DNA from 2 places in the Pseudomonas sp. SMV7 genome. Region 2 is predicted to be linked to the other one. Evidence: predicted binding sites of a transcription regulator. Region 2 holds the regulator's gene; the other holds the start of a gene.
The links. The regulator sigma-54, encoded in region 2, starts transcription at its own class of promoters, with help from an activator protein. The targets are predictions, from matches to a motif close to ANTGGCATNNANNTTGCTNT.
Positions count from the first base shown of each region.

Region 1: nirB (nitrite reductase large subunit NirB) is a predicted target of sigma-54. The motif match lies at 2,854-2,873, and genes of this name have one in related genera.

Region 1 covers NZ_JBKGGT010000005.1:161,725-168,619, reverse strand. The annotation lists gene nirD (nitrite reductase small subunit NirD) at 1-177, opposite strand, end outside; gene nirB (nitrite reductase large subunit NirB) at 177-2,729, opposite strand; gene ACLEJP_RS08600 (molybdopterin-dependent oxidoreductase) at 3,033-6,821, opposite strand.
Region 2 covers NZ_JBKGGT010000009.1:184,890-191,784, reverse strand. The annotation lists gene lptC (LPS export ABC transporter periplasmic protein LptC) at 1-308, shown strand, start outside; gene lptA (lipopolysaccharide transport periplasmic protein LptA) at 295-819, shown strand; gene lptB (LPS export ABC transporter ATP-binding protein) at 820-1,545, shown strand; gene ACLEJP_RS13700 (RNA polymerase factor sigma-54) at 1,722-3,215, shown strand; gene hpf (ribosome hibernation-promoting factor, HPF/YfiA family) at 3,295-3,603, shown strand; gene ptsN (PTS IIA-like nitrogen regulatory protein PtsN) at 3,616-4,080, shown strand; gene rapZ (RNase adapter RapZ) at 4,083-4,937, shown strand; gene ACLEJP_RS13680 (HPr family phosphocarrier protein) at 4,957-5,229, shown strand; gene ACLEJP_RS13675 (class II fumarate hydratase) at 5,283-6,659, opposite strand; gene ACLEJP_RS13670 (FagA protein) at 6,662-6,895, opposite strand, start outside.

The DNA.
Region 1 (6,895 bases), on a different contig from region 2:
ACGCGGGTCACGGTTGTCCACCGCGTACAGCGGTTGGGCCTGCCCCGGCAGGTAGAACAGCGCCACCTGGGCGCCATCGAGCCACACCACTACCCCCGAATCGGCTACCAGATCCTCGGCCAGGCACACCGTTTGCCAGTTCACGCGGGTTTTCACAGCAGCATTGGACAGGTTCATCACACAGCCTCCTCGACGGTTGGGATCAGGTGCAGCGCTGCTGCAGGCCGGCGCTGCTCGCGTTCGCGCACGAAGTGCACGTCCGGGTCAGCGCGGCGGTCATTGACGAAGGTACGGAAGCGCTTGAGTTTTTCCGGGTCGTTCAGGGCGTTGGCCCACTCGCACTCATACTGCTCGACCACATGCTGCATCTGCGCTTCCAGCTCGCCCGCCAGGCCCAGGCTGTCGTCGATGACCACCTGCTTCAGGTAGTCCAACCCGCCCTCCAGGTTCTCGCGCCACACCGCGGTGCGCTGCAGCTTGTCGGCGGTACGGATGTAGAACATCAGCACCCGGTCGATCAGGCGTACCAGGCTTTCGTCGTCGAGGTCGGTGGCGAACAGTTCGGCGTGCCGCGGGCGCATGCCGCCGTTGCCGCACACATACAGGTTCCAGCCTTTCTCGGTAGCGATCACGCCAATGTCCTTGCTTTGCGCCTCGGCGCATTCACGGGTGCAGCCGGACACTGCGAACTTGAGCTTGTGCGGGCTGCGCAGGCCCTTGTAGCGGTCTTCCAGGCGCAGCGCCATGGCGACGCTGTCCTGCACCCCGTAGCGGCACCAGGTGCTGCCCACGCACGACTTCACCGTGCGGGTCGACTTGCCATAGGCGTGGCCGGTCTCGAAGCCGGCCTCGATCAGCTCGCCCCAGATCAACGGCAGCTCGTGCAGTTGGGCGCCAAACAGGTCGATACGCTGGCCACCGGTGATCTTGGTGTACAGGTCGTACTTCTTCGCCACCTGGCCGATCACGATGAGCTTGTCCGGGGTGATTTCCCCACCGGGAATGCGCGGCACCACCGAGTAGGTGCCGTTCTTCTGCATGTTGGCCATGAAAGTGTCGTTGGTGTCCTGCAGCGGCACCAGCGCCGGGTCCATGATCGGCTGGTTCCAGCACGAGGCGAGGATGTTGCCCACTGCGGGCTTGCAGATGTCGCAGCCAAGCTGCCCTTTGCCATGGCGCTGGAGCAGTTCGCTGAACGTACGGATCCCCTCCACCCGCACCAGCCCGTAGAGCTCCTGGCGGGTATAGGCAAAGTGCTCGCACAGGCTTTTGTCCACCGCCACGCCGCGGGCGCCAAGCTCATGCTCGACCACCTGCTTGAGCAGCGCTGCGCAACCACCACAGCCAGTCGCGGCCTTGGTGCAGCCCTTGACCGCGGCCAGGTCGCCACAGCCGCTGTCGATGGCGGCACAGACCGCGCCCTTGCTGACGTTGTGGCAGGAGCAGAGGGTGGCGCTGTCGGGCAGCGCATCGGCGCCCAAGGCTGGTGCTGCCCCCCCTTGCGGCAGGATCAGCATCGCCGGGTCGGCCGGCAGGGCGATGCCGTTCTGGGCGTATTGCAGCAGGGTATCGTAGTAACGGTTGTCGCCAACCAGCACCGCGCCGAGCACGCGCTTGCCGCTGGCGTCCACCACCAGCCGGCGGTAGGCGCTGTTGGCTTCGTCGATGAAGCGGTAGCTGCGCGCGCCTGGGGTGGCGCCGTGGGCATCGCCGATCGAGCCGACATCCACACCCAGCAGCTTGAGCTTGGTCGACATGTCGGCACCAGTGAATTCGCCAGCAGTTTCCCCCACCAGCAACGCGGCCAGGTTGCGTGCCATGCTGTAGCCCGGGGCGACCAGGCCGAATACGCTGCCGTTCCACGAGGCGCATTCGCCGATGGCAAAGATGCGTGGGTCGCTGCTGCGGCAGTGGTTATCGATCACCACCCCGCCACGCGCCGCGATCTCCAGGCCGCAGGCTCGGCCCAAGGCATCCTGCGGGCGGATACCGGCAGAAAACACGATCAGGTCGGTTTCCAGGTGCTCGCCGCCAGCGAAGTTCATGCGGTAGCGGTAATCTTCGCCGGCACTGATCGACTGGGTGGCGCGCGACAGGTGCACGCCTACCCCCAGGGCTTCGATCCGCGCCTTGAGCGCGGCACCGCCCTCACCGTCCAGTTGCACCGGCATCAGCCGTGGGGCAAATTCCACCACGTGGGCTTCCAGGCCCAGCGACTTGAGGGCGTTGGCCGCTTCCAGGCCGAGCAGGCCACCGCCCACCACCACGCCACGGCGGGCACTGGCGGCGGCAGCGCGAATGGCGTCGAGATCATCGAGGGTGCGGTAGACCAGACGAGCATCGCCGCTGGAGCCTTCGATCGGCGGCACGAAGGGGTACGAGCCGGTGGCCAGCACCAGCTGGTCATAGCCGTAGCGGCCCTCGGCGGTGACCACTTCGCTGCGCTCCCGGTCGATTTCCAGCACCGCTTCACCGAGGTGCAGGTGCACGCCGCTGGCGCTGTAGAAGTCCTGCCCGCACAGGGCGAGGGTTTCGGCGCAGCTGCCGCCGAAGTACTCGGACAGGTGCACACGGTCGTAGGCGCGTTGCCGCTCTTCGCCGAACACATGCAGCTCGAAGCGCTGCAGGGCGCCGCGGCTGACCAGTTGTTCGACACAGTGATGGCCGACCATGCCGTTGCCGACGATGATCAGTCGCTCTCGTTGCCCGCTGCTCGCTGTTGCCTTCATAAGCCGATCCTCGATCAAAAAAAAGGCGCCTGGAGCCGAAGCTCCAGGCGCCTTTGCCTGTATCCATCACGGTAGGGGGCCCGGTTGATCGCCGTTGATCAGTGGGCATTGTTGTAATGGGTGTGAAGCAGAGAGTGTGCCAACCGGGCGGCCCTGTACCGGCCTTGTCCCGAGTAAGCCCGCTGCTCAGGGCTTTCCGGCGTTTTCAGGCCTGCGCCCCACCTGTGCGAGCGGGTTTACCCACCAAGAGGCCGCAACAGGCCATGCCCACTCACAGTGCACACCACCCCATCGCGGTGCACTTCAATACACATCCCGCCGATATCGCCTGGCCTTGCCCAGCGCCTCGACATACGCCGCAGCTGCCGTCGCCTCCATGCCTCCATGCTCGGCCACGATCACCTGCAATGCCGCATCCACATCCCTGGCCATGCGCTGCGCATCACCGCACACATAGAAGTAAGCCCCTGCCTGTAACCACTGCCACAGCTCCGCCCCGCGCTCCAGCATGCGCTGCTGCACGTAGATTTTCTGCGCCTGGTCCCGCGAGAAGGCAGTGTCCAGACGCAAGTGGCCTGCGGCCTGCCACGCCTGCAACTGCTCCCGGTAGTAAAAATCGGTGGCCGCGTACTGCTCGCCGAAGAACAGCCAGTTGGCGCCTTTGGCCCCGCGTGCCTCACGCTCCTCGAGAAAGGCGCGGAAGGGTGCAATGCCGGTACCGGGGCCGACCATGATCAGTGGCACGTTGTCGTCCTCGGGCAGCCGGAAGTGCTTCGATACCTGCGGGAAAATCGCCACCTTCAAGGACTGCGCGCGATCGGCGAGGAAGCTTGAGCACACGCCTTTGCGCGCGCCATAGCGCAGCGTGGAAACGGTCAGGTGCACTTGCCCCGGGTGTGCCAGCAGGCTGGAGCTGATCGAGTACAGCCGCGGCTGCAACGGCTTGAGCAGCGCAAGCCAGCTGGCCAGCGACAGTTGCTGGGGGAAGGCGTGCAGCACATCGACCAGTTGCCGGCCCCACAGCCAGTGCTGCAACTCGGCCTTGCATTCGGGCTGCAGCAGGCGCTGCAGGTCCGGGGCATTGGCGGCAAACGCCTGCAGTTGCTGCGGGTTGACCCTGGCGATTTCCAGGTGCGCTTGCAGGGCCTCAACCAGCGGCATGGGCGGCTGGTTTTTCAGCTCGACCCTGGTCTGGCCATCCAGTTGCATCAGCACCAGCAGTTCATCGACCAGCGCCGGGCAGTTGCGCGGCCACACGCCAAGGGCATCACCGGGGGCATAGGTCAAACTGCTACCGCCCAGGTCGAAGACCAGCTGCCGGGTTTCCTTGCCGGCACCCGGCCCGTTCAGCAGGCGGTTCTCCAGCAGGCTGGCAGCCCAGGGTTGATGCTTGCTGCAGACAGCAGCCTCGCGACGCGGCTGCGGCGCAGCGGCACCGCCCAGGGTTGGCAGCAGCGCATCGAGCCAGGCAGTGAAGGCATCGTCGAAATCGGGCTCGCAATCAACCCGCTGCAGCAGGCGTCGCCCACCCAGCTCGGCCAGGCGCTGGTCGAGCTTGCGGCCAAAACCGCAGAACTGGGCGTAGCTGGAATCGCCCAGCGCCAGCACGGCATAGGGCAGTGCGGCACAATGGGCGCCCTCCGCACCTTGCAAGGCACGCCAGAATGCCGCTGCACCATCCGGCGCATCGCCATCGCCGAAGGTACTGGCAATCAGCACCACGCTGGCGGCGCCCTGCAGTTGATGCGGGCTGACCGCGTCCATGCAATCGAGCTGCACAGCGAGGCCAGCATCCCGCAGGCGCTCGGCACAGCGCTCGGCCAGACGCTCGCCGTTACCGGTCTGCGAGGCCCACAGCACCTGGTGCCGTGGGGCGGCGAGCGCCCTGCGGGCTGGTTGCGCAATGGCGCTGGTCAGTTCAAGGGCCTCAATGCGTTCACCGGCGACCCGCTCGATGGCCACGGCACACTGCTTGAACGCCGGTTGCAACGACAGCGGGTCGACCGCATCGCAGGTGACGGCATTGAGCGCCAGTTGCGGGCCGGCCAGGTCGTTCCAGTGGAAAGGCGCAAAGCAGTTGCCCGGCAGCACCCGGTCGCTGATGCGTGCGGGCAGCACGGCCTGCCCCCGGCGCGAGCGGATGGCCACCTGGTCTTTTTCCGCGATACCCAGCCGCGCGGCATCTTCGGGGTGGAGTTCGACGAAGGGGCCTGGCGCCAGCTTGTTCAGTGCCGGCACCTTGCCGGTCTTGGTCAGGGTGTGCCACTGGTGCTGCACACGGCCGGTATTCAGCAGCATGGGGTAATCAGTATCCGGCAGCTCGGCCGCCGGCAGCCAGGGCCGGGCGAAGAAGCGCGCCTTGCCGCTACTGGTGGCGAAGGCCAATGCCGGGCGCTCGCCGCGGGCATCGTGCAGCAGCGCCTGGCTGCTGCCATCGTTGTGGTAACGCAGCGGGCTGCGCGGGTTGTCGCGCCCTGGCGGGCAAGGCCACTGGCGCGGTTGCTGGCGCAGGTCGGCATAACCGATGCCACGCAGGTCGTAGCCGGTGGCGGGGTTGTGAAAGCGGCGAATCTCCTCGTACACCGCTTCGGCATCGGGGTAGTCGAAGGCATCGGCGTAGCCCAGGGCGCAGGCGACCCGGGCAATGATCTGCCAATCCGCCAGGCTCTGCCCGGGCGGCGCGACGGCGCGCGGCATCAGGGTCAGGTTGCGTTCACTGTTGACCATCACGCCCTCGCCTTCGGCCCACAGCGCGGCAGGCAGGAGAATGTCGGCGTAGCGATTGGTTTCAGTGTCGAGAAAGGCATCCTGGGCGATCACCAGCTCGGCCTGGCGCAGGCCATCCAGCACTTGCTGGCGATTGGCGACGCTGGCCACCGGGTTGCTGCAGATGATCCAGCAGGCTTTGACTTGACCCGCTTTCATCTGCTGGAACAGGGCAATGGTGCCCTCGCCTTCTTCTGCCCGCAGGCTGCCAGGCGGCAGGCCCCACTGCCGTTCGACGAAGGCGCGGTCCGCCGCCACCAGCGCCGAGCGCTGGCCCGGCAGACCGGCCCCCATGTAGCCCATCTCGCGGCCACCCATGGCATTGGGCTGGCCAGTCAGCGAGAACGGCCCGCTGCCGGGACGGCAGATGGCACCGGTGGCCAGGTGCAGGTTGCACAGCGCATTACTGTGCCAGGTGCCGTGGATACTCTGGTTCAGGCCCATGGTCCAGCAACTCATCCAGTTGCTGGCGGTGCCGATCCATTCGGCGGCCTTGATCAGGTCGGCCTCGGCCAGGCCGGTGATGGCGGCCACACATTCGGGCGTGTAATCGTCAAGAAAAGCCGGTAGTTCGTCCCAGCCCTCGGTATGACGGTTGATGAAGCCGGCGTTGGTATGACCGTTACGTTGCACCAAATGCAGCAGCCCGTTGAGCAAGGCCATGTCGGTACCAGGGCGCACCTGCAGGAACAGGTCGGCCTTGTCGGCGGTGGCACTGCGCCGCGGGTCGACGACGATCAGCTTGGCCCCCGCCTTGAGCCGGTCGAGCAGGCGCAGGAACAGGATCGGGTGGCAGTCGGCCATGTTGGCGCCGATCAGCAGGAACACATCAGCGTGGTCGAAGTCCTGATAGCTGCCGGGCGGGCCATCGGCACCGAGCGAGAGCTTGTAGCCACTGCTGGCGCTGGCCATGCACAGGCGCGAGTTGGACTCGATGTGACGGGTGCGAATGAAGCCCTTGGCCAGCTTGTTGGCCAGGTACTGGGCTTCCAGCGACATCTGCCCGGACACGTACAGCGCCACGGCGTCGGCGCCGTGCTGGTCGATGATGCAGCGCAGGCGTGCGGCGGCATCGGCAATGGCCTGGTCGATACCGGTGCGCGCCGGCTGCTGGCTGCGCTGCTGGCGTACGTAGGCGTCTGCCATGCGTCCGGGGGCACCCAGCGGCAGGTGCGCGGTGAGGCCTTTGGTGCACAGGCGGCCGAAGTTGCTGGGATGCTGCTTGTCGCCGCTGATCTTGCTGACCTTGCCATCGACGACGCTCATGACGATGCCGCAACCGACGCCGCAATAGGGGCAGACGCTGCGCACTTCGCTGTTGGCCATGGGGCGGGCTCCTGTGGGAACGCAAAAAGGCGCCGGCTGCCCGGCTTGCTTGGCAAGCGGGGCAACACGGCGCC
Region 2 (6,895 bases):
ACCTGTACCGCGGCACCGCGTTCCCGTGGCACGTGCAGAGCACCCGCGCCGAGGTCAACCCGGACGGCAGCGAAGTCGAACTGATCGACAACGTGCGGGTGGCCCGTACCGACGAAAAGCAGCGTGAAACCATCATTACCAGCTCACGCATGACCGTGTTCCCGCAGAAGCAATATGCGCAGACCGAGCAAGCCGTTAGAATCGACGGCGCCGGTGGCACGACTACGGGTAAAGGAATGAAAGCGTATTTGAAAGAAGGCAAGATGGACTTGCTCTCTAACGTAAGAGGACAGTATGAGGCTCGTTAAAACCCTCCCCCTTTTGCTCAGCCTGAGCGCAGCACTGGGAAGCGCGAGCGCCCTCGCCCTGCCGAATGATCGTGACCAGCCTATCCGCATCCAGGCCGACAATGCCCACCTGGACGACAAGCAGGGCGTGGCCACCTACACCGGCGACGTGATCATCACCCAGGGTTCGATGATGATCAAAGGCAACACCGTGACCATCACCCGCTCCGCCTCCGGCGACATCGACGTGGTGACCTCGGTGGGCAACCTGGCCTACTTCGAGCAGCAGCAGAGCGCAGCCAAGCCGGACAAGATGAAGGGCTGGGCGGTCACCATCCAGTACCAGGCGCAAAAGGACATGGTGGTCCTCACCGATCGCGCCAAGGTCGAGAACGAAGGCAACACCACCGAAGGCGAGAAGATCGTCTACAACACCAAGACCCAGGTGGCGACCGCCGGTCGTGGTGGCAACGTGACTTCGCCGCGTCAGCGTATCGACATGGTGATCCAGCCCAAGAAGAAGGCCGAGTAAATGGCAACCCTCAAAGCCCAGCACCTGGCCAAGAGCTACAAGGGGCGGCAAGTCGTGCGTGACGTCAGCCTGTCGATCGACAGCGGCCAGATCGTCGGCCTGCTCGGCCCCAATGGCGCCGGCAAGACCACCTGCTTCTACATGATCGTCGGCCTGGTCCAGGCCGAGCAGGGCCGCGTGCTGATCGACAACCTCGATGTCAGCCACCAGCCCATGCACGGTCGCGCCCGCGCCGGTATCGGCTACCTGCCGCAGGAAGCCTCGATCTTCCGTAAACTGTCGGTGGCCGACAACATCATGGCGATCCTCGAGACCCGCAAGGACCTCGACCGCGAAGGCCGGCGCAAGGAACTGGAAAGCCTGCTGCAGGAGTTCCACATCAGCCACATTCGCGACAACCTCGGCATGAGCCTGTCCGGTGGCGAACGCCGCCGCGTCGAGATTGCCCGTGCACTGGCGACCGCGCCCAAGTTCATCCTGCTGGACGAACCGTTTGCCGGTGTCGACCCGATCTCCGTCGGCGACATCAAGCAGATCATCCACCACCTCAAGGCCAAGGGCATCGGTGTGCTGATCACCGACCACAACGTCCGCGAAACCCTGGATATCTGCGAAACCGCCTATATCGTCAATGATGGCCGCCTCATCGCCGAAGGCGATGCCGAGACCATCCTGGCCAACGACTTGGTCAAAGAGGTTTACCTGGGCCACGAGTTCCGGCTCTGACCCTGGCACGCGCCTGGAGCACTGGCAATTCGCCCTGGAATGGGGGGTAAAGTTGTTACGGCGCTCTAGGCAAACGCTACAATTTAAGGCATAAAACTTGCTTGATCTGGCGCTCCGGCGCCCCCGTGTAGTGGATGGCGCATGCGCGCCGGCGAACAAGGTATTAAGCCCCAGCCATGAAACCATCGCTCGTCCTAAAAATGGGCCAGCAACTGACGATGACGCCGCAGTTGCAACAGGCCATCCGCCTGCTCCAGCTCTCCACCCTGGACCTCCAACAGGAAATCCAGGAAGCGCTGGAGTCGAACCCGATGCTCGAACGTCAGGAAGACGGCGACGACTTCGACAACAGCGACCCGATGGCGGACAACGCCGAGAACAAACCGGTCGCCGAAGTCCAGGACAACAGCTTCCAGGAAAGCACCAGCAGTGCCGACAACCTTGAAGACGGTGAGTGGAGCGAGCGCATTCCCAACGAGCTGCCGGTCGACACCGCCTGGGAAGACATCTACCAGACCAGCGCCAGCAGCCTGCCGAGCAGCGACGATGACGAATGGGACTTCACCACGCGAACATCGGCCGGCGAAAGCCTGCAAAGCCACCTGCTATGGCAGCTGAACCTGGCACCGATGTCGGATACCGACCGCCTGATCGCCGTCACCCTGATCGACAGCATCAATGGCCAGGGCTACCTGGAAGACACCCTTGAGGAAATCTGCGCCGGTTTCGACCCTGAGCTGGATATCGAGCTGGACGAAGTCGAAGCGGTACTGCACCGCATCCAGCAGTTCGAGCCGGCGGGCGTCGGCGCTCGCAACCTCGGCGAATGCCTGCTGCTGCAACTGCGCCAGCTGCCAGCCAACACGCCGTGGATGAACGAAGCCAAGCGCCTGGTCACCGATTTCATCGACCTGCTCGGCAGCCGCGATTACAGCCAGCTGATGCGGCGCATGAAAATCAAGGAAGACGAGCTGCGCCAGGTCATCGAGCTGGTGCAGAGCCTCAACCCGCGCCCCGGGTCGCAGATCGAGTCCAGCGAACCTGAATACGTGGTGCCCGACGTCATCGTGCGCAAGGACAATGACCGCTGGCTGGTGGAGCTGAACCAGGAAGCCATCCCGCGCCTGCGCGTCAACCCGCAGTACGCCGGGTTCGTGCGCCGGGCCGATACCAGTGCCGACAACACCTTCATGCGCAACCAGCTGCAGGAAGCGCGCTGGTTCATCAAGAGCCTGCAAAGCCGCAACGAGACCCTGATGAAGGTGGCCACGCAGATCGTCGAGCACCAGCGCGGCTTCCTCGACCACGGCGACGAAGCGATGAAACCCCTGGTGCTGCATGACATCGCCGAGGCCGTGGGCATGCACGAGTCGACCATTTCGCGGGTTACCACGCAGAAATACATGCACACTCCGCGTGGCATCTACGAACTGAAATACTTTTTCTCCAGCCACGTCAGCACCTCCGAAGGCGGCGAATGCTCGTCCACGGCGATCCGCGCGATCATCAAGAAACTGGTTGCGGCGGAAAATCAGAAAAAGCCATTGAGTGACAGCAAGATCGCTGGTTTACTGGAGGCACAAGGCATCCAGGTAGCCCGTCGCACCGTCGCCAAGTACCGCGAGTCTCTCGGCATCGCACCGTCGAGCGAACGCAAGCGACTGATGTAGCCCCTGAGATGCGCCACAGCGTTTGTGGGGCAGGTGCAAGACCTGCCTCTTTATGCACGGGCAACAAAGGAGAAGCTGTATGCAAGTCAATATCAGTGGACAGCATGTAGAAGTCACCCAGCCACTGCGCGATTACGTGCTTGAAAAGCTCGCTCGCGTGGAAAGTCACTTCGACAAGATCACCAACGTGCAGGTCATCATGAAGGTCGAGAAGCTGCAGCAGAAGGTCGAGGCGACCCTGCAGATTCCCGGCGGCGAAGTGGTTGCCAACGCCGAACACGAAGACATGTATGCAGCGATCGATGCCTTGGCCGACAAGCTCGACCGCCAACTGAAAAAACACAAGGAAAAACAGCAGAGCCTGCTGCAAGGTGCAGCTGCCCGCTGATCCCCCTCATCCATGATCCGACTTGAAACCATCCTGACCCCCGGCCGTTCCCTGGTGAACGTGCCGGGAGGCAGCAAGAAGCGCGCCCTGGAAAAGGTCGCCACCATCATCTCCGCAGAAGTGCCGGAACTGGAGATGCAGGACGTCTTCGAAAAACTGGTTGCCCGGGAAAAACTCGGCTCGACCGGTTTCGGTAATGGCATTGCCATTCCCCACTGCCGGCTTCACGGGTGCTCAGCTCCGGTCAGCGCCCTGCTGCACCTGGAATCCCCGATCGACTACGACGCCATCGATGGTGCTCCGGTGGACCTGCTGTTCGTCCTGCTGGTGCCAGAAGCCGCCACCGATGCTCATCTGGAACTGCTGCGCCAGATTGCCAGCATGCTTGATCGCAAGGAGGTGCGTGATCGCCTGCGTGCGGCCACCAGCAGCGAGGCCCTGTTCCAGGTTGTCCTGGACGTACAGAACGAGCACTGAACATGCGCCTGATCATCGTCAGCGGCCGCTCCGGCTCCGGCAAGAGCACCGCCCTCGACGTCCTGGAAGACCATGGTTTCTACTGCATTGACAACCTGCCCGCCGGGCTGCTGCCGCAGCTGGCGGAAAATGCCCTGATCAATACCGAGCTGCTGCAACCCAAGGTCGCCGTGTCGATCGACGCACGCAACCTGCCCAGCCACCTGTCCCGTTTCCCCGAGCTGCTCGAGGAAGCCCGCGCCCGGCATATCAAGTGCGACGTACTGTTCCTGGATGCGGACGAAGACACCCTGCTCAAGCGCTTTTCGGAAACCCGCCGACGCCACCCACTGACCAATGCCGACCGTTCGCTGGCAGAGGCAATCCGCGTGGAGAGCGAACTGCTCGGGCCGATTTCCGACCTGGCTGACCTGAAAATCGACACCACCAGCCTGAATCTCTACCAGCTGCGGGATTCGATCAAGCTGCGCCTGCTCAACCAGCCCGAGCCTGGCACGGCATTCCTGGTCGAGTCGTTCGGTTTCAAGCGCGGCATGCCGGTCGATGCCGACCTGGTGTTCGACGTGCGCTGCCTGCCCAACCCCTACTGGAAGCCCGAGTTGCGTGAGCATTCCGGCCTCGAGCAACCGGTGATCGACTACCTGGCCGCCCAGCCGGACGTCGAAGAGATGTTCAACGACATTTCCAGCTACCTGCTCAAGTGGCTGCCCCGCTTCGCTGCCAGCAACCGCGCCTATGTCACCATTGCCATTGGCTGCACTGGCGGCCACCACCGTTCGGTATACCTCACCGAACGCCTTGGCCAGTTGCTGCAGCAATCCCTGAAAAACGTCCAGGTCCGCCACCGCGACCTCTAGCCCAAGGATCCGCCCCACGATGCCCGCCCGTGAAATCACCATCATCAACAAGCTGGGGCTGCACGCCCGGGCGGCAGCCAAGTTTGTCGGCGTGGCCGGCCGCTTCCCCTGCCAGGTCAGGGTCGGCCGCGCGCCGGACAAGCTGGTGGATGGCAAGAGCATCATGGCGGTAATGATGCTGGCGGCAGGCAAAGGCACCCAGGTGTACCTGCATACCGAAGGGGAACAGGACGACGAAGCCATGCAAGCGCTGGTCGAGTTGATCAACAACTATTTCGACGAAGGCGAATAAACCCGCCCAGGGCAGCGGCTCGACGCCTGACAACCCTGGGCAGCGAAGCAGGGTCAGAGACCGCCAGCGGTGAGCTTTTCCGGGTCCAGCAGCGTTTCCAGTTGCTCACGCGACAGGTCGGTATGCTCCTGCGCCACATCGATGATCGGGCGCCCCTGCTGGTAGGCAGTCTTGGCGATTTCGGCGGCCTTCAGGTAACCGATGATCGGGTTCAGCGCCGTGACCAGGATCGGGTTGCGCGCCAGGGCTTCCTTGAGTTTGCTGTCGTTGACCTTGAAGCTGGCGATAGCCTTGTCGGCCAGCAGGCGGCTGGCATTGGCCATCAGCTCGATGCTTTCCAGCAGGTTCCGGGCAATGACCGGCAGCATCACATTCAGCTCGAAGTTGCCAGATTGTCCCGCAATGGCGATGGTGGCGTCATTGCCGATCACCTGGGCGGCGACCATCGCGGTGGCCTCCGGAATCACCGGGTTGACCTTGCCTGGCATGATCGATGAGCCCGGCTGCAGGCCTTGCAGCTCGATCTCACCCAGGCCGGCCAGGGGCCCGGAGTTCATCCAGCGCAGGTCGTTGGCGATCTTCATCAACGCCACCGCAGCCGTCTTGAGCTGGCCGGACAGGGCTACGGCGGTGTCCTGCGAGCCAATCAGGGCGAACAGATTCTGCCCAGGGGAAAACTCGATCCGGGTCAGGCTGCTGAGTTGACGGGCGAAGCTGGCAGCGAATTGCGGGTGCGCGTTGATACCGGTCCCCACCGCGGTCCCACCCTGGGCCAACGCCTGCAAGCTCGGCAGGGTGGCTTCGATATGTGCCTTGGCGCCATTGAGCTGTGCAGCCCAGCCCTCCAGCACCTGGCTCATGCGCACTGGCATGGCATCCATCAGGTGCGTGCGGCCAGTCTTGACGTACTGATGCACTTGCTTCGACTTGACCTCGATCACCTGCACCAGATGCGCCAAGGCGGGCAGCAGCTGCTCGTGCAGGGCCAAGGCAGCGCTGACATGGATGGTAGTGGGGATGATGTCATTGCTGCTCTGGCCACAGTTGACATGGTCGTTGGCGCTGACAGTGTCACCCAGGGCACGGCTGGCCAAGGTGGCGATCACCTCGTTGGCGTTCATGTTCGAGCTGGTGCCGGAACCGGTCTGGAACACATCCACCGGGAAGTGCTGGATGAAATCCCCCGCCAGCAGTTGTTCGACGGCGCTGACGATAGCCCCACCCTGCGCCATGGACAGCTGTTGCAACTCGACGTTGGCCTTGGCCGCCGCAGCCTTGGCCAACAGCAGCGCGCGAATGAACTGGACGGGCATGCGCTGGCCGCTGATCGGGAAATTGTCGACCGCGCGCTGGGTCTGGGCACCGTACAGGGCCTGGGCCGGTACCTGCAGTTCGCCCATGCTGTCACGCTCGATACGGGTATCACTCATCTTCAGAATCCTTGCATCAGTTCATCGGGGGAAATCGACGGCAGCAGGCGGCAATTGGCCAGCTGCAGGGCATAAGGTTGCCAGCGCTGGTTGTTGGCCTGGCGGTCGAGGTTGCGCAGGTCCAGCAGCGGGCGCCAGGCCTGGTCCAGGCACTGGCAGCGCCAATGCCACGGCAGCATGCGGTCGCAGGCAGTGTCCAGCAGCAGGCGGAAGGCGCTCAGTGCCACTGTCCACGG